2 regions of the Lactococcus sp. genome follow, and region 1 is predicted to be linked to the other one. Evidence: predicted binding sites of a transcription regulator. Region 1 holds the regulator's gene; the other holds the start of a gene.
What was found. The regulator HrcA, encoded in region 1, represses chaperone genes, less so after heat shock. The targets are predictions, from matches to a motif close to TTAGCACTCNNNNNNNNNGAGTGCTAA.
Positions count from the first base shown of each region.

Region 2: the regulator HrcA is predicted to act here: its motif matches at 5,125-5,151, upstream of groES (co-chaperone GroES).

Region 1 covers NZ_JAVXIY010000012.1:36,580-48,884, forward strand. The annotation lists gene trxB (thioredoxin-disulfide reductase) at 1-52, shown strand, start outside; gene secG (preprotein translocase subunit SecG) at 193-441, shown strand; gene rnr (ribonuclease R) at 683-3,136, shown strand; gene RSC39_RS11175 (isochorismatase family protein) at 3,152-3,739, shown strand; gene RSC39_RS11180 (endonuclease/exonuclease/phosphatase family protein) at 3,817-4,875, shown strand; gene RSC39_RS11185 (UbiA family prenyltransferase) at 4,899-5,840, opposite strand; gene RSC39_RS11190 (ACT domain-containing protein) at 5,994-6,257, shown strand; gene RSC39_RS11195 (DUF711 family protein) at 6,374-7,711, shown strand; gene RSC39_RS11200 (hypothetical protein) at 7,807-8,286, shown strand; gene RSC39_RS11205 (histidine phosphatase family protein) at 8,357-9,052, shown strand; gene RSC39_RS11210 (D-alanyl-D-alanine carboxypeptidase family protein) at 9,049-9,795, shown strand; gene RSC39_RS11215 (hypothetical protein) at 9,810-10,214, shown strand; gene hrcA (heat-inducible transcriptional repressor HrcA) at 10,362-11,405, shown strand; gene grpE (nucleotide exchange factor GrpE) at 11,435-11,974, shown strand; partial or broken gene RSC39_RS11230 (Hsp70 family protein) at 12,046-12,305, shown strand, end outside.
Region 2 covers NZ_JAVXIY010000008.1:133,214-145,518, forward strand. The annotation lists gene yycF (response regulator YycF) at 1-628, shown strand, start outside; gene RSC39_RS09550 (ATP-binding protein) at 693-2,048, shown strand; gene RSC39_RS09555 (MBL fold metallo-hydrolase) at 2,239-3,051, shown strand; gene groL (chaperonin GroEL) at 3,101-4,729, opposite strand; gene groES (co-chaperone GroES) at 4,816-5,100, opposite strand; gene RSC39_RS09570 (single-stranded DNA-binding protein) at 5,219-5,608, opposite strand; gene RSC39_RS09575 (FAD-dependent oxidoreductase) at 5,699-7,039, opposite strand; gene RSC39_RS09580 (YtpR family tRNA-binding protein) at 7,207-7,827, opposite strand; gene RSC39_RS09585 (thioredoxin family protein) at 7,933-8,250, opposite strand; gene RSC39_RS09590 (hypothetical protein) at 8,295-8,579, opposite strand; gene pepA (glutamyl aminopeptidase) at 8,682-9,749, shown strand; gene RSC39_RS09600 (transglycosylase domain-containing protein) at 9,790-12,228, opposite strand.

The sequences.
Region 1 (12,305 bases):
TGGTGCTCAAGCAGCTCAAGAAGCTTATAAGTTTGTTGTTGAACTTGGATAAAATAAAAATTACTGACAAAGAAGTCAGTAATTTTTTGTTAAAGGATTCGGAATGACATTTAATAGAAAATATGGTAAACTGTAAGTAACGCAATTTTGAAAAAGGAGATTAGGCTCATCGCCTAAATAATTTATAAGACTATGGAAAAAGTAATTTATGACATTTTGCTTGTTGCAATGCTTGTTGTTTCAGCATTTATTATTATAGCGATTTTCATGCAACCTTCAAAACAAGATGGAGCGGCAGATGCTTTTTCTGGTGGAACGGGTGAATTGTTCGAACGTCGTAAAGCGCGCGGTTTTGAAGCTGTGATGCAGCGTTTTACAGCAATCATGATTGGTTTATGGCTAGTCATTGGATTTGCTCTTGTTGTTTTATCAACACGTTAAAATTGCGGGCTGAAAACAGTCCGTATTTTATTTTTTAAAATTGTGTTAAATGTTTCAATGTCGCAATTGTCAGTGGTAGAATTGATTCTATCAGCCAACTGGGTCTGATAAAATGATTAATACCACTGATAATCATTAGAATATTAGCTAAAAATCGAGCCAATATTTAAAAATATTATAATAAGAAAGGGGCTTCTTGTCCGATTTTTGTGGTCAAGAAAGCTTACTTGAGAGAATAAAAATGAGTATTAGAGAAGTAATTATGGACTATCTTGAGAATAGTTCAAAAAAAGCTCTGTCAGTGGAAGAATTGTCAGTTGCTTTACATATGAATAAGGCCAAAGATTACAAAGTTTTTGTTAAAACTTTGGCTTCACTAGAAGCTGAACACTTGCTTCATTTTACTGCTAAAGGGAAAGTAGAATTAGCAGAACAAGAGGAAGCAAAAGTAGTTATCAGCGGAATTTTCCGAGCAAATGCGGCTGGATTTGGTTTTGTAAGTATTGATGCTGACGAACCAGACGTCTTTATTGGACGCGGGCAAACAGGTTTTGCACTTGATGGAGATGAGGTTTTCATTGAGATTGATAAGAATGCCAACTCCCTAAAAGGAACGGCTGCCGAGGGGCATGTTGTTGAAATTATCCGTCATGAGCTTCATCAAGTCGTTGGAACTTTTGTTGCTTTAAATGAGGAAGAAAAAGAGCAAACTGGACTGATTGGTTTCGTTAAATCTAGAAATAAAAAAATTCCTTATCGAGTTTATCTGGGCGATGAAGGACTCAAACCAGAAAATAAAGCAATTGTTCGTGTAGAAATTACACACTATCCTGATAAAGAATTTCCTCAAACCATGCAAGGACTGGTAACAGAAATTATTGGTCAGGCAAATGATCAAGGGATAGATGTGTTAGAAGTTTTGGCTTCAATGGACATTGTATCAGAGTTTCCAAAAGAGGTTTTGGAGCAAGCTGATTCAGTGCCAGAAGAAGTGCCAGAAAGTGAAATTGCGGGTCGAGTTGATTATCGTAATGAAATGACGTTCACAATTGACGGAGCTGATGCCAAAGACCTTGATGATGCTGTCCATGCCAAACGTTTGGGAAATGGAAATTATGAATTAGGTGTTCATATTGCGGATGTTTCGCACTACGTAACGGAAAATTCACCTTTAGATAAAGAAGCCTATGAACGTGGAACATCAGTTTATGTTACTGACAGAGTGGTACCGATGTTGCCAGAGCGTTTATCAAATGGGATTTGTTCATTGAACCCACGTTTGAATCGCTTGACTCAATCCTGTGTGATGGAAATTAGCCCAGAAGGTCGAGTGGTTAATTATCAAATTTCACAATCAATTATTAAGACAACTGAAAGAATGACTTATGATGCGGTCAATCAAATGATTGCAGGAGATAAAGACACGCTTGAAAAGTATGCTAAAATTGCTGATTCTGTAAAAATTATGGTTGAAATCCATCATATTTTAGAAGCGATGCGTAAACAACGTGGAGCCATTGATTTCGACACGGTAGAGGCAAAAATCATTGTCAATGAAAAAGGTCTACCTATTGAAATTAGAAAACGCAATCGTGGCATTGCTGAACGAATGATTGAATCATTCATGCTTGAAGCCAATGAAACGGTGGCCACTCATTTTGAAGCACATGGCTTGCCATTTATTTATCGGATTCACGAGCAACCAAAAGCAGATAGATTACAACGGTTTATTGATTTTGCAGCAACATTTGGAATGCAAATTGAAGGAACCTCAAACGGAATTGATCAAAAAGTTTTACAAGCCTTCATGAAAAAAATCAAGGGACAACCGGGTGAAATGGTCTTGTCAACAATGCTATTACGCAGTATGCAACAAGCGCGTTATTCAGAAAATAATGAGGGTCACTTTGGTTTAGCTGCCGAAAATTATACTCACTTTACCTCACCTATTCGTCGTTATCCTGATTTGTTGGTTCATCGTTTGATTCGTGAAATTGGTGCGGGTAAAATTCCAGCAAATCTTTTACAAAAATGGGAAGAAAAAATCCCAGAAATTGCGGAGCACTCTAGTCATCGTGAACGTCGAGCGGTTGATGCTGAACGTGAAGTTGAAAAAATGAAAAAAGCCGAGTTCATGGAAGAACATGTGGACGAAGAGTTTGAAGGAATTATTGCTTCAGTCACTCGTTTTGGTATGTTTATTGAACTTGAAAATACAATCGAAGGATTAGTTCATATTTCAACGTTGAAGGGTGATTTTTTCACTTATCATGAACGAATGTTAGCTTTGATTGGTGAAAGAACAGGACTGACTTTTAAAATTGGTCAACCAATTAAAATCAAAGTCGTCAAAGCAGATAAGATGACTGGCGAAATTGACTTTGAGTACCTTCCATCAGAATTAGATTTGATTGATAAATCGGCTAAAGCTAAGAAAAAGCCTGAATCTAAAGGACGCAAAAAATCAAATCAATCCCTTAAAGTTAAATCTGTCGCACCAAAAGCTGCTGGTAAAGCTGGCAGTAAATCAAAAGAGGGTAGAAGTACTGATGGAAAACCTGAATTTGATAAGAAAAAGAAAAAATCGGGCAAAAAACCTTTTTATAGCAAAGCTGCCAAAGGTAAATTTACTGACAAAAAAGAGAATGGCAAAAAATTTACTGATGGAAGAAAAAAAGCACACAAAAGACCTTAAATTTTGAAAGAAGAAATGAAAACTTTGAATTTAAATAAAACAGCATTAGTCATCATCGATTTGCAAAAAGGAATTGCTGGTCGTGAAGGTTTTGCTCCTTATTCTGCACAAGATGTATTGGCTAAAAATAAAGAGCTCGTAACAAGTTTAAAAAATACAGAAGCTTTGATTGTTTTTGTTCATGTTAAAAATTATGGTGGAGAAGCTCTAAAACCAAAAACGGATAATCCCCCTCTTGCACATGGGCAAATACCAGCGGACTTCTCTGATTTTGTCATGCCAGAGGCTTACGATAAAGACTATGACAATGTTATCCATGTTGCTAAACACAACTGGGGGGCCTTTTATGGAACAGATTTAGATGTCCAATTGCGCCGCCGTGGAATTGAAGAAATTGTTCTGAGCGGAATTGCTACAACGATTGGTTGTGATACAACGGCTCGTGAAGCTTTCCAACATGGCTATCAAGTGATTGCCGTAGAAGATGCAATGACTGATTTTAATGGAAGTTTGCATAAGGGAATTGTGGACGGAATTTTCACTAGACTTGGACGAGTGCGTTCAACACAAGAAGTATTAAAAATGATTGAAGAAAGTAAATAAGTTTAGGCCACCCATTTTACTGACAGAGATTTTCGGAGTCTTCGTCAGTAAATTTCCTAAAATATTTAGTGAATAATATGAAAAATCGTTTGAAATTAATTGGAAAAATTATTGTCAGCATTATTTTAGTTTTTGCTGTCATCATCGGCTCATACGTTATCTATGTCTATGCTCAATATCATCGTTTGCCAAATGATATCAAGCAAAGTATCAAAAATCCGCAAACTCAACAAGTTGAATTGGGAAAAACCTATAAAATGATGACATTTAATATTGGTTATGGTTCCTACCCACCTTCTTTTAATTTTTTCATGGATGGTGGTGATGATGTGCGTGCTTACAGCAAATCTGCTGTCAAGTCTGCGATTCAAGAAGATATTAGACTTATTAAAAAAGAAAATCCTGATTTCGGAAATATTCAAGAAATTGATTGGCAAGGAGACCGAAGTCAGCAGGTGAATGAACCTCAGTTGGTACGCGCAGGTCTTCCTGATTATAGCAGTGTATTAACGCAAAATTATGACTCTGCTTATCTATTTTATCCCGTGACAAAACCAATTGGAAAATCCAAATCTGGCATTATGACTTATTCTAAATATGAAATTGAAAATTCAACCAGATATAAGTTACCAATCGAAACCAACTTTAATAAATTTTTTGATTTAGACCGAGCATTTTCTGTCAGCCTTTTACCTATCAAAAATTCAGATAAAAAGTTTGTAATTTTTAATACTCACTTATCAGCATTTATCACAGACCAAAAAATTCAAAAGCAACAATTATTGACACTCTTTGATGCGATGAAAAAGTATGTCAATAAAGGGGATTATGTGATTTGTGGAGCAGACTATAATCATGCCCTAGCTGGTAAAGCTCATCCAGAATTGACTTGGATGAAGGAGTTTCCAACGGAGAATTTGACTAAAGGAATGCGAGTAGTTGCACCAACTAATGCACCAACCGTGCGCTCACTTGATTTTGCTTATCATCAAAATAATCCCAAAAATATTTTTGGAATTATTGACGGATTTCTTGTTTCAAATAATATAAAAGACTTAAAAATACAAACCATTGATAATCAATTTAAATCGTCAGACCATCAACCTGTTCTCATGGACTTTTCTTTAGAAAAATAAAAAGCGCTTAGCGCTTTTTTTGTTCATCTAAAAATGATACCTAGTAAAAGAGTGATAGCAAGTGAGGCATTAAATAGCATAAGATTGTTAATCTGTAAATGGAAAGTTTCTGATTTACTTTGCTTTGCCCTGAATTTTTGAATATTAGAAATGACTCTAACTGAAATGATTAGCATGAGTAGTGACCAAATGGGTAAAATTTTGAGACAAACAGCAAGTAGAATACAAAGTCCAGCAAAAAGATAAAGTCCAGTAAATATTTTTAAACTCAGTGGAATTTTTAAATAATAAGGAAGGGTATAACGTTCGTTACGAATGTCTTGGTCTAAATCGCAAATATTGTCAGAAAACATGATATTAAAATTTTGAACAAAACACATCAAGCCGACTAAAAGTATTGGGAGAAGAATTTTAAAATCCCAAGTCCAAGTCATGAGCCAGTTTTTGTCAAAGCTAATGAAAAAATATCCTTTGTCATAAGAATTAAGATAGACCGCAAGGAAAAATCCAAAAAATCCCTCACAAAGACCGGCTAAAAGTTCACCTAGAGGAAAGCGAGAGAAAGCAAAAGGACCATAGGTATAGAAAATAGCAATCAAAAAACAAAGGCCACCAATGGGAAGAACAGCAAGATTAGTCATGAAAAGAACAACTAGTCCAACAATTACATCAACAACTAAGAAAGACAAGCATATTTTTAAAGCAAGTTTAGGATTAATTGATTTGGCAACGATAATATTCCATTTTTTATATTCAGGGTCAAGCGCCTTTTGATAATCCATTAAATTATTCCAAGCAGAGACAAAAAGATTAATACTCGCTAAACCGATAAAAAAGAAAAATGTGGGCCAAAAGTGGAAGCTTTTAAAATACCAAAGAGCAAAAAGGCAGCCAGCAATTGGTGAGAGCAAAGCCGCTGGTAAAGTTTGAATACGTGTAAAATTAAAGAAAGTTTTTAAAGTCATGATAAGCTGATTATAGCAAAATAAGGGAGATAAAACATAATTCAAATGTACTGACAAAGCTGTCTAAAAAACTTTATTTACTTGACAAGAAAATTGACTGAAAATTTAAATAAAAATGTTATAATAGTATAAAAATTTGAATGGAGAAACAAAATGCGCGCAGTTGTAACAGTAGTCGGAGCAGATAAAATCGGGATTGTCGCTGGAGTCACAGCGACATTATCAGGATTAGAAGCAAATATCATTGAGATTTCACAAACTTTGATGAGTGGAGCTTTTACCATGATGATGGTTGTTGAAACTAGAAACAGTGATTTTTCAGCTTTTCAAGCTGAACTTTCAAGAAAAGGTGAAGCACTTGGCGTTAATATTCATGTTCAAAATGAAGCTATTTTTAACGCGATGCACAAATTGTAATTGACTGACAGAAAAAATTAGTCGACAAATTACTTTTATTATTAAGCATTTTTACTGACAGAGATAAAAAATATTTCTGTCAGTAATATTTTAACCAAAACTAAGGAAATCAAATAATGGACATCCAAAATATCAAAGAAACAATTGCGATGATTGAAGAACAAAATTTCGATATTCGCACAATAACAATGGGGATCAGTCTTCTTGATTGTATTGATGCTGATATTGACAAAGCCGCTGAAAAAATCTATCAAAAAATTGTCAATAAAGCAGGTAAACTTGTCGAAGTCGGCAATGAGATTGGGCACGAACTTGGGATTAAGATTGTGAACAAACGAGTTTCGGTAACGCCAATCGCAATTATTGGTGCAGCAACAGCTGCTGATGATTATACTCCGCTTGCCCTGGCTATGGATCGCGCAGCAAAAGAAATTGGTATTGATTTTATCGGTGGCTATTCGGCACTGGTGCAAAAAGGCTATCAAAAAGGGGATGAGATTTTGATTAAATCTATGCCTAAAGCCCTAGCAGCAACTGAGCGCGTATGTGCATCAGTAAATGTTGGTTCAACTAAGAGCGGAATTAATATGACAGCAGTTCGTGATATGGGTGAAACCATCAAAATTATGTCCAAAGGGGACAAATGGCTCAATGCTAAACTTGTCGTTTTTGCTAATGCTGTAGAAGATAATCCCTTTATGGCAGGGGCTTTTCATGGTGTAGGTGAAGCGGATACGATTATCAATGTTGGGGTTTCAGGGCCAGGTGTTGTTAAACGTGCCCTCGAAAAAGTTCGTGGCGAATCTTTTGATATCTTAGCTGAAACTATCAAGAAAACAGCATTTAAAATTACGAGAATTGGTCAACTGGTTGGACAAATGGCTTCTGAAAGACTGAATGTTGAATTTGGAATTGTTGATTTATCACTTGCACCTACACCGGCAATTGGGGATTCAGTTGCGCGTGTCTTGGAAGAAATGGGCTTAGAAACTGTTGGAACTCATGGAACAACAGCCGCACTTGCCATGCTTAATGATGCCGTGAAAAAAGGCGGAGTTATGGCAGCTGAACGTGTTGGAGGACTTTCAGGAGCCTTTATTCCAGTTTCAGAAGACGAAGGAATGATAGCAGCCGTGAACTCTGGAGCATTAAATATCGAAAAATTAGAAGCGATGACTTGCGTTTGCTCAGTTGGGCTGGACATGATTGCGATTCCTGAAGAAACACCAGCCTCTACCATTGCAGCTATGATTGCTGATGAAGCGGCGATTGGTGTCATTAATCAAAAAACAACTGCTGTTCGTATTATCCCAATGGGTAAAGAAGGAGAGCAAATTGAATTCGGAGGTCTCTTTGGTGTGGCCCCCGTCATGCGTGTCAACAAGGCATCATCAGCAGATTTTATTGCTCGTGGTGGACAAATTCCAGCGCCAATTCACTCATTTAAAAACTAAAATTGACTTCAAGGTCAATTTTTAATATTTTAAAAAAATGAAGAGCGCTTCCAAAAATGATATAATGATAGAAGTGGAAAAACGGAGGTTATTATATGGCTTACAAAGTAAATTTTAAAGAAGTAGAAACGGTCGGGCTAGAAAGTTCGCCCGTAGCAGAGGCTTTGGCAGGTTTACGGGCTAATGAAGCACGATATTTTTGGAATAAATATAAATTTGAATATCTGACTTATCCAGCTAGTGAAAAACAGGAAGAAGTTGCTTTGTTTGAGCAGATTTTACTTGAAGAACGCGATTTGAAATTTTCGGCAAAACTGCTTGAAGTGGCTATTTATGAAAGTGATGAGCTCTACTGGCCAGAATTTTATTATGAAGATGGAATGGTTTTAAATCTGCTTTATGAAAAGGTTGGTCAGGAAGGCAAGAAACCAAAACGTGCGGTCGGCATTAAACTTTCCGTTGGGATGGAAATCCCTAGAGAACTTGAAGGAAAGTTTAAATTTGCGCGTCAACGCTCAAAATTAGCAGGTGAAGTGCGTGGCTCATTCTTTACAGTTAAGCAAGAATGGCTTTAACTGTACAAATAGAAAAAAGATATCGTAAAGCTTTTTTATTAAAATCAAATCATTAAAAAGGGGAGTAGTGATGGTAAATATTTATTTAGTTCGACATGGGAAGACAATGTTCAATACAATTGGACGAGCGCAAGGTTGGTCTGATACACCTTTGACTGAAGCTGGAGAACAAGGAATTATTGAACTTGGCTTAGGTTTTAAAGAAAAAGGAATTAAATTTGATCGGGCCTATTCGTCTGATTCTGGCCGAACAATTCAAACAATGGGCTTTATCTTAGCTAATTCTGATAACGAAGGAATTCCTTATACTTACGATAAAAGAATCCGAGAATGGTGTTTTGGCTCGTTTGACGGAGGCTATGATGGCGAATTGTTTGATGGAGTTTTACCAAGAATATTTACCGAAACTGGGAATAATCATACTGATGAATTTCCGCCTGATGAAGTGATTGCTAATGCAATTTTTGAAGTTGATACGGCAGGCTGGGCTGAACCATGGGAAAAACTTTCAGGTCGTATCATGGATGGTTTTACAGACATTGCTAAAGAATCTGAAGCAAAAGGAGCCAAAAATATTGTTGTTGTCAGCCATGGTATGACCATTGGAACTTTTGTAAAATTGGCTCAACCCGAACTTCCGCGTCCGCATGGTCTTGATAATGGTTCTGTTACTCATTTGACTTTTGAAGACGGAAAATTCACTATCGGAAAAGTTGGGGACATGTCTTATCGAGAAATAGGAAGTGAAAAGTTAGCTAAAAAATGAAAAAAAGAATTACTTTAAGTTTAATTGTGCTTGTTCTTTTAATCGTCGGAGCTTTGGGATTTATATTAATCACAAACAATAAGTCGAATTCAACCAATGAATCAACAAAAAAAACAAGTATTTCATCATCTAAAGAAGAGGCAAAGAAAAAAGACTTACCAGATTCAAAAAGGTCTGACTGGGATTTAGTTTTAGTCAGCCGAGCATCTCCTAAACCTGAAATGAACCCAACATTAGCCACTGTTAATGGGATTCAAGTTGACCAACGGATTGCACCAGCAGTTCAACAATTTTTGGCTGCGGCCCAAGAAATTTCACCAGCCGAGCATCTTATTTCAGGTTATCGGTCAGTTTCATACCAAGAAGGACTCTATCAATCTTATGTTCAAGCAGAAATGAATGGTCAAGGAACGGTCAATAGCACAGGGAATCCTATTTCTGAGGAAGAAGCAATAAAAGATGTACAAACTTATTCTCAACCACCAGGAAGTTCAGAGCATCAAACTGGTCTTGCAATTGATATGAGTAATATTGATAGTTTGAATGAAAGCCAATATGCCAAACAAGTTGCGGCGATTGCTCCCAAATATGGTTTTGTGCTTCGCTTTCCAGATGGTAAAAAAGCAGTCACTGGAATTGGTTATGAAGATTGGCATTTCCGCTATGTTGGTTTAGAAAATGCCAAATACATGACTGAGCACCAATTGACGTTGGAAGAGTATCTTAAATTATTACCAGCTTAAAGGAAATTAGGAACATGTTAAATCGAACTAGACTTTTACTTTATGTGAACGTTGCTCTCTTTATTTACAGCCTGTCAGAAATGATTAAAATCCTTCTTGTTCATAATAATTTCTTTACTCAATTTTTTAATAATCTCTCTAGTAACCTCAAATCTTTAACGGATAAGATTTCGTCAGCAATTACAAGTTGGCAAAGTATTATCTATTTATTGATTTTTGTCTTATTAATCTTTTTGTTATTAAAATTTTGGCGTGTGACTTTTATTCTTTTAGAGATTATTTTGGCACTTTTAATTATTGACTATGTTTTGCTTTTTGTTCAACATCAAGTTGGATTTGAAAATCTTTTTATTATTGCTGTAGTGGTAGTTACACTAATGAATATCTGGCAGACATCCAAAGATTCTAATCTTTTATAACGGAAATTAGCACTCTAACAAAAAGAGTGCTAATTTTTATGTCTTTTTTCTTGACAAGGTATAAACAAAGGGTTATAATAAACTTGTTAGCACTTAGAGGTAAAGAGTGCTAAAAGAAAAAACTTAGAGATAAAGAAAGGAGCAGCTATGATTACAGAACGTCAAAGACAAATTTTAAATTTGATTGTTTCACTTTATGCTAAGGACCATACACCAATCGGTTCAAAATCGCTCCTTGATAGTATCCAAGCCTCTAGCGCAACCATTCGAAATGATATGAAAGCTTTGGAAAGGCTGGGTTTGATTCAAAAGGAACATACCTCAAGTGGACGCATTCCGAGCGTTTCGGGCTATAAGTATTTTGTGGAAAATGTCATCCAGTTAGAAGAGTTCAGTCAAAATGACTTGTTCAAAGTGATGAAAGCTTTTGATGGCGATTTTTATCGCTTGTCCGATTTGTTTAAAACTGCGGCTAAAAGCTTATCAGAACTAACAGGATTGACGAGTTTTGTTCTTAATGCTCCGCAACGTGACCAACAATTAGTCTCATTTGAAATGGTTATGCTTGATAATCACTCGGTACTCTCGGTCATTACTTTGGGAACTGGTGAGGTAAGAACAAATCAATTTATTTTACCAAAATCAATGACAGAAGCAGATTTAGCTGTTTTTAGCAACTTGGTTAAGGAACGATTAGTCGGTAAAAAAGTGATTGATATTCACTATACGTTACGCACTGAAATTCCACAAATTGTTCAACGCTATTTTAAGGTCACGAGTGAAGTTTTACAACTCTTTGAATCAATCTTTGATGATTTATTCAAAGAACATCTGACAGTCGCTGGTCGTAAAAATATTTTTGACTATGCGACGGATAATCTTGCAGAGCTCTATAAACTCTTTAGTGATGATGAGCGAATGCTTCATGAAATTCGCGAGATTACAAATAATGATGAAATGAGAGCTGTTAAATTTGATAATGATGAAAAATTTATGAAAAATTTAACAATTATCTCGCAAAAATTTGTCATTCCTTATCGTGGATTTGGTACATTGACAGTTGTAGGACCTGTAGAAATGGATTATCAAAGAACTTTATCAGTTCTTGATTTAGTTGCTAAAGTTCTAACAATGAAATTAAGTGATTATTATCGTTACCTTGATGGTAACCATTATGAAATTAGTAAATGATTAAAAAGTTATTTAAAAAAGGAGGGCCTATGTCCGAAGAAACTAAAGAAGAAATCAAAAACGAAAAAGTTGATGAAGAAGTGACTGAGGAGTTAACAGAAGAAGCGCTTGAAGATATCGTTGAAGAAGAAATCAATGAACTTGATGAAGCGCAAAAGTTAGCAACTGAGTGGGAAAATAAATTCCTTCGTGTTTCTGCTGAAATGCAAAATGTGCAACGTCGCGGAAATGAAGAACGTTTACAACTTGTCAAGTATCGCTCGCAAGATTTAGCAAAAAAAATCTTGTCTTCATTAGATAATCTTGAACGTGCACTTGCTGTTGAAGGTTTGACAGATGATGTTAAAAAAGGGCTTGAAATGGTACAAGAAAGTTTAATTTCAGCCCTTAAAGAAGAAGGGGTTGAAGAAGTTTCTTATGAAAGTTTCGACCATAACCTTCACATGGCTGTTCAAACTGTCCCAGCTGATGACGAACATCCAGCTGACAGCATTGTGCAAGTCTTCCAAAAAGGCTACCAACTTCACGAACGTTTACTACGTCCTGCAATGGTTGTTGTAGCACAGTAATTTAATAAAAAATATTGACCGCAAAGTCTTTAAACTATTCATAAGTAAAAGAAATAAAGGAGATTTAAAATATGTCTAAAATTATCGGTATTGACCTTGGTACAACTAACTCAGCAGTCGCAGTTCTTGAAGGAACTGAATCAAAAATTATTCCAAATCCAGAAGGAAATCGCACAACTCCATCAGTAGTTGCATTTAAAAATGGTGAAATCATTGTTGGTGATGCTGCAAAACGTCAAGCAGTAACAAATCCAGAAACAATCATTTCTATCAAATCAAAAATGGGAACATCTGAAAAAGTTTCTGCAAATGGTAAAGAATATACACCACA
Region 2 (12,305 bases), on a different contig from region 1:
TTTTGAAGTATTTACAGCTTTCGATGGCGAAGAAGCCCTTGAAGCTTTTAAAGAAGTACAACCTGACCTTATTTTACTTGATTTGATGTTACCAAAACTTGACGGTCTTGATGTTGCACGTGAAATCCGTAAAACCTCTGACACTCCTATTATCATGGTGTCAGCTAAAGATAGCGAGTTTGATAAAGTTATTGGACTTGAACTTGGTGCAGATGACTATGTCACTAAACCATTTTCAAATCGCGAACTTTTAGCTCGTATTAAAGCAAACTTGCGTCGTATCAATGTCGCACCTGCTGAATCTACTGATAATGTTAAGAAAGAATTGATTATCGGAAATCTCCGTATCAATCCAGCACATTATGCTGCTTACAAAAATGATAAACAACTTGACCTCACACACCGTGAGTTTGAATTACTTTATTATCTTGCTCAACACCTCGGCGAAGTTATCACTCGTGAAAATCTTTTGGAAACAGTTTGGGGCTATGATTACTTTGGTGATGTGCGTACAGTTGACGTTACAGTCCGCCGCTTGCGTGAAAAAGTTGAAGATACACCAAGCCGTCCACAATACGTTTCAACACGCCGCGGGGTTGGCTATTACATGAGCAACCCACATGATTAAATTTTTTAATTCAATGATTTTTAAAGGAGTAGTTGCCCACCTACTTCTTTTTGTCATTCTTTTCATGAGCAATTTCGATTATAATCTCATTCATCTTAGTACTTTTATTGGTTATTATTTATTTTCACTCGTTTTTGTTCTGGTTTTTCTCAATCAGCAACATCGAATGATTGTGAATGTTTCTAAACAAATGAACGATATAAAAAATGGTTATTTGAATAGAGATAAAATTCCAAAAGGGACAAGTGAAATCAATGAATTATATGAAGAAATTTTGAAGCTTGGTGAGGACATTGTTCGGACTCAAAATAATCTTGAAAATCAACGCAATCAATTAGATAGCATTCTTGCCTACATGGTTGACGGAGTGATTGCCACAGATCGCCGTGGTAATATTATCATGGCTAATAAGTCAGCCCTCCATTACCTAAACACAAGTAATGAGCTTCTAATGGAAAAGAATATTGTTGATGTTTTGAAAATCGCAGACCAGTATAACTTTTATGATTTACTTGAAAAAGAACCTGAAATAACCATCGAAACACACGATTCTGGGAATGAATCAATTTCACTCCACATCAAATTTGCACTCTTTCGTCGTGAGTCAGGGTTCATTTCAGGAATTATTGCTGTCTTGCACGACATGACCGAACAAGATAAAGCAGAACGTGAACGTCGTCTTTTTGTTTCTAACGTCTCGCATGAATTAAGAACTCCTCTTACTTCCGTCAAGGCCTATCTTGAAGCATTAGAAGATGGCGCAATTGATGATAAAGAAACAGCCTCTTCATTCATCGGTGTTTCACTAACCGAAACCAATCGGATGATTCGGATGATTTCTGATCTTTTAACATTGTCAAGAATGGACCAAGATCGAATTGTTCTTAATAAAGAAATCATTAATTTAATTGCCTTTTTAGACTATCAAATTAATCGATTAGACCAGATTTTAGAAACTGAATCAAATGATTTAATTTCATCCAATTTTACACTCGTTAGAAAGTATTCTGACAAGCCAATCTGGGTAGAAATTGATACCGATAAAATCGCCCAAGTCATTGATAATATCATTGGTAATGCCATTAAATATTCACCAAAAGGTGGTACAATTACAATTTCCGTTGAAACTCGTGAACGAGATGTCTTAATTTCGATTAAAGACGAAGGAATGGGAATTCCAAAATCTGATTTACTTAAGATTTTTGACCGTTTCTATCGAGTAGATAATGCTTCAAGAAATTCAAAAGTAGGTGGAACAGGTTTAGGCTTATCTATTGTCCATGACATTGTCAAAATACATGGCGGAACAATTTTTGCAAGCTCCGAAGGCGAAGGCAAAGGAACAACTTTCAGTTTCACACTGCCATATTCTTCTGAAACTTCCGAATATTGGGATGACGCTGCTGATGATTTTGAATAAAATTGTCCTTCCTAATTCAAACTACAAAAAGAGTTCACTGTCAAATCCGTGAACTCTTTTTTGGGGAAAAAATCTATTATTTCTTACATAGACTTCTTCATCAAAGAAAAATTTTTTCAAGCTCAATTTATTTCCAATAAAATAATAAGTCTCATAGCAATCCCTGACTTTTTCTGCTACAATAGTCATTATGACTGAACAAAATGGCTTTAAATATTCCATTCTAGCCTCTGGATCAACTGGAAATTCCTTCTACTTAGAAACTCCTAAGAAAAAAATTCTTGTTGATGCCGGACTATCTGGAAAAAAAATAGAAAGTTTACTCTCAGAGATTGACCGTGATATCCATGATATTGATGCGCTTTTAATTACGCACGAACATAGTGACCATATCAAAGGAATTGGTGTGCTCGCCCGTAAATATGGGATTGACCTTTATGCGAATGAAGATACATGGTCTGAACTTGATGGTAAAAACGCTTTAGGAAAAATTCCTCTTGAGCAAAAACATCTTTTTGAGATGGGAAAAACGATGACATTTGGTGATATTGATATTGAATCTTTTGGTGTCAGCCATGATGCTATTGCCCCACAATTTTATCGTTTCATGAAAGATGATAAAAGTTTCGTTATGTTGACTGATACAGGATATGTTTCAGATCGTATGCGTGGAACCATTGAAAATGCTGATGCTTATCTAATGGAGTCTAATCATGACATTGAAATTCTAAGAATGGGTGCCTATCCTTGGCGAACAAAACAGCGTATTCTAAGTGATCAAGGCCATTTATCTAACGAAGATGGTGCCGAAGCAGCCTTTAACATTCATGGGAATAAAACAAAAAAAATATTTTTGGGACACTTAAGTCTAAATAATAATATTAAAGAACTTGCTCATCTTACCATGGACGGTTATCTCCAACAACACGATGTGGATACAAAAAATGAATTAAAAATTCTTGATACCAGCCATGAACATGCAAGTCCCCTTTATGATATCTAACATTAATCATTAAAAAATAAAAAAAGAACCCACTTGGGTTCTTTTTTTATTACATCATACCACCCATTCCCATGCTAGGGTCCATTGGAGGCATAGCTGGAGCAGCTGGTTCTGGTTTATTAGCCACAACTGCTTCAGTAGTCAAGATTAATCCAGCAACAGAAGCTGCATTTTGCAAAGCTGAACGAGTCACTTTTGCTGGGTCAACGATTCCTTCTTCAATCATATTTACCCATTGACCTGTCGCTGCATTAAATCCTGTACCAACTTTTTCTGAACGAAGTTTATCAATGATAACTGAACCTTCATATCCTGCATTGGCCGCGATTTGACGAACTGGTTCTTCAAGGGCACGGCGAACGATGTTAATTCCCGTTTGAATATCGCCTTCTTCTGAAAGTTTATCCAAAGCTGCGATGGCATTAACAAGAGCTGTACCACCACCAGAAACGATACCTTCTTCAACAGCAGCACGTGTTGCATTAAGTGCGTCTTCAATCAAAAGTTTCATTGCTTTAAGTTCTGTTTCTGTTGCGGCTCCTACTTTAACTACCGCAACTCCGCCAGCTAATTTCGCTAAGCGCTCTTGCAATTTTTCACGGTCAAAATCAGAAGTTGTTTTTTCGATTTGTGCTTTGATGATAGCCACACGATCAGAAATGGCCTCAACAGAACCAGCACCTTCAACAATTGTTGTATGATCTTTATCAACAGTGGCTTTAGCAGCTTGTCCTAAAGCTTCTAGTGTAGCATCTTTAAGATCAAGGCCAAGTTCTTCAGTAATTACTGTACCACCTGTCAAGATAGCTAAATCTTCCAATTGAGCTTTACGGCGGTCACCAAATCCCGGTGCTTTTACAGCGACTACGTTGAAGACCCCTTTAATCTTATTAAGAACAAGAGTTGGCAATGCTTCTCCATCAACATCATCAGCAACAATTAAAAGTGGACGATTTGTTTTCAAAATTTGTTCAAGAAGCGGTAAAATTTCTTGAATATTTGAGATTTTTTTATCCGTAATCAGAATATAAGGATTATCTAACTCAGCAACCATTTTCTCTGTATTAGAAACCATATATTGACTCAAGTATCCACGGTCAAATTGCATTCCTTCAACAACATCAAGCTCTGTTTGCATTCCTTTTGATTCTTCGATTGTGATAACTCCGTCAGAACCTACACGCTCCATTGCGTCAGAAATATATTCCCCAACTTTTTCACTACGTGATGAAACAGTAGCAACTTGAGCGATTGCTGATTTATCGTGAACAGGAATTGCCATTTCTTTAATTGAAGCAACTGCTGTTTCAGCTGCGAGTTCAATTCCTCGGCGAATACCAACTGGATTTGCACCTGCAGTAACATTTTTCAATCCTTCACGAACAATAGCTTGTGTCAAAACTGTCGCTGTTGTTGTTCCATCACCTGCAATATCATTTGTTTTTGAAGCAACTTCCGAAACAAGTTTAGCTCCCATATTTTCAAAATGGTCTTCAAGTTCAATCTCTTTGGCAATTGTAACACCATCATTTGTAATTAAAGGTGAACCATATGATTTTTCAAGAACAACATTACGCCCTTTTGGCCCAAGAGTTGTTTTTACTGTATCGGCAAGAATATCAATTCCGCGCATCATCGCTGTTCTAGCATCACTTGAAAATTTAATTTCTTTTGACATTTTAGCTCCTTTTTTAAGAATATATTTTTAATTAATAGATTTTAAGATAGACAAAAGACAATCAAAAATTGATTGCTTTTATATTTTTACTCTACAATTGCAAGAAGGTCTGAGTCTTTGAGAATCAAGAATTCTTCACCGTCCATTTTGACAGTCGTTCCGGCAAATTTCTCAAAAATTACTGTATCTCCAACTTTTACGAGTGGAGAAATCAGTGTCCCATGATTAGTTGTTTTCCCTTCACCGACAGCAATAACTTCCGCTGTTTGAGGTTTTTCTTGGGAAGCGCTCGTTAATACGATTCCGCCCATAGATTTTTCCTCTTCTTCTTTTACACGTAAAACTACGCGATTCTCTAAAGGTTTCAACATTATACTTTCCTCCATTTTTTATTTTTAGCACTCTTAATACTTGAGTGCTAACATATTCTTATTTTATCTCAATGGTCAGATTTAGTCAAGAGAAAACATTTAGATTTAATCAAATAAATTAGAAAGGGAGCTCATCAGCTTCAAGTAAGAGTTCCTCAGTCTTTACAGCGCTTTCTCTTAAGGCAAGAGTCGCACGACTTTCCAATAAATCATAGCTCAAACCTAAGATTTCTGTAATATAGTGTTTCTGTTCATTTTTATCAGTATAATTTCTAGTTCTAATCTCTCCCTCTACAGAAATAAGACTTCCTTTTTTAGCATAGGAAACCAATGTTTCTGCTGATTTCCCCCATAAAATTATCGAGATAAAGTCTGCTTCTCGCTCTCCTTTTTCATTTTTGAAGCGGCGATTGACTGCCAGAGTCACACGGACATAAGATTTATTGTTCGTTGTTTTCGAAATTTCAGGTGCGTTTGTTAAACGACCAATCAACATGGTTTTATTCATTATAAAATCCTCCTAACTTTCTATACGTAAAGTTTGAGCATTTGTCACTAAAAAATAAAAAAATCTATCAAGCAGATAGATTTCTATTGTTTATTTGGCATTCAAAGCTGCAACTGTCATATAATTATATGGACTGTTGAAGTGGGGGAGAAAGAATAAATCAAGCAAAGCTAGTTCATCAATTGTTTTTTTCTCTTGAATCGCTAAACTGAACATATTTATATTTCCTGCAATTATCTCACTTTTACTAGCAAGTTGTGCTCCAATAATTCTGCGACTTTTTGTCTCATATACGATACGAATTTTCACACTATCGTTGTTTTCATGAAGAAACCAAGCTTTTTGTTTATCTTCAAAATCACTAAATGAAACTTCTAAACCTAATTTTTTAGCAGCTTTAACAGAAAGTCCTGTAGACGTCATATTGTAACCAAAAATCGAAATACCATTAGACCCTTGAACACCAACAGATTCTAATTCTTTTCCACCAATATTGTGCCCTGCGACAATTCCTGACCGAACAGCATTTGAGGCAAGAGCGATATAAGTAAAATCTTGCAAGGCATTAGAATAAATTGTCGCAACATCACCTACCGCGTAAACATCTGGATCACTACTTTGTTGATGTTTATCCACCTTGATTGCTCCATTTTTGAAGGTAGCCAACTTATCACTTGCCAAGGCACTGTTGGCAGTAAAACCAATACAATTGATGACAAGATCAACATCATAAGTCGCTTTATTGGTTACGATTTGTGATACATAACCTTCCTCATTCGCTTTAAATTCTTTGGCCAGTTCTCCAAAATGAAGTTCAATTCCATGTTGAGCAAGGTTTTCATCCATTCCTTTGGCAAATTCTTCATCATAATATGAAGCAAGCGAAGTATTTTCAGCGTCAAAGAGAAGAACTTCTTTACCCCGACGTTTAGCTGCTTCTGCAATCTCTGTACCGATATATCCTGCACCAATGACTGCGATACGCTTGACTTTTTCTTTGGCAAATTCTGCGTCAATTGCTTGACCTTCTTGAAAAAGTTTCAGAAAATGAATTCCCTTAAGGTCTTTGCCTGGTAGATTAGGAATAATTGGACGTGAACCTGTTGCTAAAACAAGCTTGTCGTAAGCTTCAATTATTTCATCATCAGATTTAGTTTTTGCATAAACTTTCTTATTAGCAAAATCAATTTCTGAAACTTCTGTTTCAGTCAAAATTTTTACCCCTTTTGCCTCAAAATCCTCTGCTTTGGCATAAAATAATTCATCTGGTTTTTCAATTTGTCTTCCAACCCAAATTGCTGTGCCACAACCTAGATAACTCATGTTACTATTACGGTCAATCATGACAATTTCATGCCCGGGATATTGTTCAAGTAATGTATTTGCTGTAGCAATGCCTGCGTGGTTTGTACCGATAACTACGATTTTCATGCTAATAGGCCTCCTTTAAATGTAAAATTCTTTTTACATTATTCAGTTTAGCATAAGTCAATCTATTTTCTTTTGTAAGCGCTTGTGAACATTGTGAAATAATTATTTTAATTATTAGATAAAAAAATCTGTCAAAATAAATTATTTTGACAGATTTATTATTAAGCTTACCACATAGTTTCTGAATCAAAAGCTGTACCCGCAGCCAAAGCTGATGAAAGTTCAATGATTCCACGAACATCGGGAGCATCGGGTAATTCAAGTTCACGCGCTGAACAAAGCATTCCATAAGATTGAACACCTCGAAGAGCTCCTGGAAAAATCAATGCTCCATTAGGCATCATTGCGCCTGGAAGTGCTGCGACTGTTTTTAATCCGAGCGACGCGTTTGGTGCACCACAAACAATTTGTACTGGATCAGCAAAACCAACATTAACTTTACAGATATGAAGATGATCTGAGTCTGGATGGTCTTGCATTTCTACAATCTCAGCGACAACAAATTTTGGTTGCGAATCATGCACAAGAACATCGCTAAATCCTGATTTTCCAAGCTCTTTGTTCAAGATTTCAACATCATCAGATGATAATTTGACTTGTCCATTTACTGACAAGTCTGTCAGTAATGACTTGGCTTCAAAAATATTCCAAGCGACTGTTGATCCAGTTTCTTCGATAAAGATACGTGCTACTTTTCCCTTACGTTCAAAGTTTACCTTTTCACCTCTATCATTTGCCGTGATAAGCATTAAAACATCGCCGACGTTTGTGTTATATGTTGCAATCATTTTTAAATTTTCCCTTTTAATTTCTTAACAGTGATTATTATAGAATATATTTCTGGATTTATCAATGGTCAGTATTTGACTCCATTTTACCTCAAGAAATCAGTCTTATTTTGCACTTGCTAAGAAAGTATTCACTTCTTCTTTGGTTTTGCGTAATTTATTGACTAGACGAGCTTTTTCTTGTCCATCTTCAATAACAACAAAACTTGGAATTCCCATAATTCCCCACTCGATAGCAAGATCCATGTACTCATCACGGTCTACTTCAACAAATCTAAATTCTGGATTCTCTGTTTCAATTTCTGGCATTTTAGGTTTGATAAAATTACAATCTCCACACCAACCAGCTGTGAAAAAGAAGACTGTTTTTTCTGGGCCTTTGACAAGCTCAGCTAAATTTTCAATATTTTCTGGAATAATCATTCTGTATTTCCTTTCGTATTTTTCAAATGGATTCTAACCATTTTCTAAAGAAGTTCTTCTTTTTTTTCAAAAACTTCTAAAGTTTTGGCATTGATTTCAAAAGCAATAGATTTATCATTACTGACAATTCCCCCTTCAAAAAGGGCACCAGAAGTTGGCTCATCAAAAATCCAAAAAGCATCAATTTTTTTTGTAGAAAAATGTTGTCGGACTCTATCAGTAAGCTCATGAATCATTTCTTCTTCCATGTTTTTATAACCATGATAAGCTGCGTGAGCAACGGCTGCTCCCGCGACAATTCCCAAACCAAACTTTAGTATTTTTTTCATATGGAAATTTTAACATATTTCTTGGTATAATTATAGTGTAAATCATCAAAAGAATTACTGACAGATTTGTCAGTAAATTTTTCAGTATCCCGGAGGAGAAAAATGGAACTATTTGACAAAGTAAAAGCACTGACAGAAATTCAAGCCACTTCTGGTTTTGAAGGTCCTGTTCGCGACTATTTAAAAGCTCGTATGGTTGAGCTAGGCTATCAACCAGAATTTGACGGACTTGGTGGTATTTTTGTGACAAAAGCTTCAAAAGTCGAAAATGCCCCACGAATCATGGTTGCGGCTCACATGGATGAGGTCGGATTTATGGTCAGCTCAATCAAAGCTGACGGAACATTCCGCGTTGTTCCTCTTGGTGGTTGGAACCCCTTAGTTGTTTCTGGTCAACGTTTTACCCTATTTACACGTACAGGTAAAAAGATTCCGGTTGTAACTGGTGGTCTTCCTCCACACCTTCTTCGCGGAACTGGTGTAACTCCTCAAATCCCAGCGATTTCTGATATCATCTTTGATGGTGCATTTGAAAATGCTACTGAAGCTGCCGAATTTGGAATCGCCCAAGGTGATTTAATTATTCCAGAAACAGAAACAATTCTGTCAGCAAATGGGAAAAATATCATTTCTAAAGCTTGGGATAATCGCTATGGTTGCTTAATGATTCTTGAACTTCTTGAATTTTTAGCCGACAAAGAATTACCTGTCACATTAATTATTGGCGCGAATGTTCAAGAGGAAGTCGGACTTCGTGGTGCAAAAGTTTCCACAACCAAATTCAATCCTGATCTATTTTTTGCCGTTGACTGTTCACCAGCAAGCGATACCTTCGGTGACGATAATGGTCGCCTCGGAGAAGGAACAACGCTCCGTTTCTTCGACCCAGGTCATATCATGCTTCCTGGAATGAAGAATTTCTTACTTGACACTGCAGATCATGCCAAAGTTAAAACACAAGTTTACATGGCCAAAGGGGGAACCGATGCAGGTGCCGCTCATTTAGCAAATGGAGGAGTTCCTTCAACAACAATCGGTGTAGTAGCCCGCTATATCCATAGTCATCAAACTATTTTCAACCTTGATGATTTTCTCCAAGCTCAAACTTTCTTGAGAGCGATTATTACTTCACTTAATATTGAAAAAGTAGCAGAAATCAAAAACTACTAATTCTAATAAAAAAACACTAGGAATTTATCCTAGTGTTTTTTTAGTTACTTTTTGATGAGGAAGTCTGACTAAAATTGAAAGAAGGTAAAATTTTCTTCCAACCAGCAGCTATATCACTAGCTGACCCACCTATAGAGAAATCATAGGTAGTAGTAGGTGCTCCTGCTTTAGTAGCCCAGAAGCTAGTCGTTGTTTCTCCGCCAAGGTTGACTTCTTGAGTCTTACCATTTGCTAGTTTAACTGTGACTTTCCCTGGTTTTTCTCCTGTAGAAACCAATACTTTACTTTTAGTAACATTTGGATCAGTATTTGGATCAGTAAATTTTTGTCCAGGGCCAAAAATGTTTGGATCAGCTGCATTAATCGCATTAACCAATTGTGCAATATAAGCTGCATTATTGATATATCCTGAATTACTTGTCATCGGTGAATTATCATCATGTCCAGCCCAACCACCAAGTGTAACTGAAGGCGTTGATAACATCATCCAAACATCTGTATAATCATCCGTTGTCCCCGTTTTACCAGCCCATTGAACATTTGTTGCGAGTGAAGGGTTAATCGTTTGTAAATTTCCATAAAACTTACTTGTTTTTTGAGATTTCACTGCGTCTTGAAGCATTGATTCCATAATTGTTGAAGTTGCTTCTGAATAAACTTGGGTACCACCAGTACTTTTATGCTGATAGATTACATTTCCTGTATCATCTTTGATACTATCAATGATATACCAAGGTTCATATTTTCCACCATTAGCCATCGTTTGATAACCGTTCGTATGTTGAACAACCGTTGGATCAACCCCTCCACCAAGTGGAAGTGATTCTACAGAATAATCCGGTATGTCATAGCCCATCTTCGTCATGTAAGGTTCAACTGATTTTCCTTTATTTAAAATCGTTTTGTAAGTCCAATAAGCAGGAATATTGTAGGAAACATTAAGCGCTTCTGAGAATGGCATCATTGCTGTTCCGGTTGAACCAACGTGTTCAATGTCTTGACCACTTGAATATTTAGCGGGATAATTAGAAAGAACACTTGCAGAGCCCATCAACCCCATGTCGATAGCTGGTCCGTAAGCTAAGATCGGCTTAATTGAGGAACCCGGTGAACGTTTAGTATCAAAGGCATGGTTAACCTGACTTTGTGAAAAATCTAATCCGCCAATAAAGCCATAAATTGCTCCTGTTTTATTATCCATTAACACATTACCTGTTTGAATAATTCCTGTACCATCTTGCATCAAACCATTATAGTTTGTTACTGCACTTTGCATCGCATCATAGACTTTTTGATTAATAGTTGTGGTAACAGTGTATCCACCGTTTTGTAATGATTGTTCGGCTAATTCTTGATAACGTTTTTTTGTACTATCATTTCCTAACTCAGTAGCAGATACCTTATCTCGTTTTATCAAATAATTATAGATGTCAGTAATGGCTTCATTGTAGACAACATTGTATAAGTAACCATGTTCTTGTGATTCAGCAACACCCGGTTGCAAAAACTCTTTTGAAATATCATAAGCTTTATACTTCTTATAGTCTGCTTCTGAAATGTATCCGCCACGATAAAGATAAAATAATACTTCCTTTTGGCGTTCAAGACCATAGCTCATATTTTCTTTTGACTTAAGTGAACCATCAGCTGCATAGGGAGAGTAGACGATTGGACTTTGAGGCAAACCAGCAATGAAGGCTGCCTCAGGTATGGTCAAATCCTTAGCTGACTTACCAAAAATCCCTAATGCTGCCTCCTGTACACCAGCAATATTTTGACCTTTATTGTTCCGGCCAAAAGGTGAAACATTTAGATAATCTGTCAAAATTTGATCTTTAGTCAGATAATTATTAAGTTTGAGTGCATAGACGATTTCACTTGCCTTACGTTGGAATGTAACACTATCTCCCAAAACTTGTTGCTTAATGAGCTGTTGAGTCAGTGTTGAGCCTCCAGAGCTTGTCCCGCCCCCGACTGACCCAATAATTCCACGAATGACGGCCTTAGGAACAACCCCTTTATTTGTTTTAAAACTATCATCTTCGGTTGCAACCAAGGCATTCTTTACATTAGGTGAAATCTCGTCACTTTTGACAGTCACACGAACCAAATCACTAGAAATATCAGAAATTGGTTGACCATTGCTATAATTAATGACAGAAACTCCATGTATATCATTAATTTTTGAAAGCATTTCGGCTTTGGGGGGTATCTTCGTTTGTTCAACCAATCGAGCAAAATAACCCACACCTGTTGCTGCTCCAAAGACGCCTACCAGGACAAAAATCATTCCAAATATTACACTCAAGCCACGTAGTACTTTAAAAGTAATGGACAAACTTGACCTGTCATCACTATCATTATTATTTTTTTTAGGACTTTTCCTTGAAGAGTTACTTTGTTTGTGTCGTTTATTATCCATTTTTTCTTTTAAACGAGCGCGAATCTCCTCTTGCGAGTCAATTGAGTCTTTTTTCATGCCCTTATTATATCAAATTTAAAACAATTTTTCGCCACTTTCAGAATTTTTTTTAATAATTTGTTATAATGTAAAAC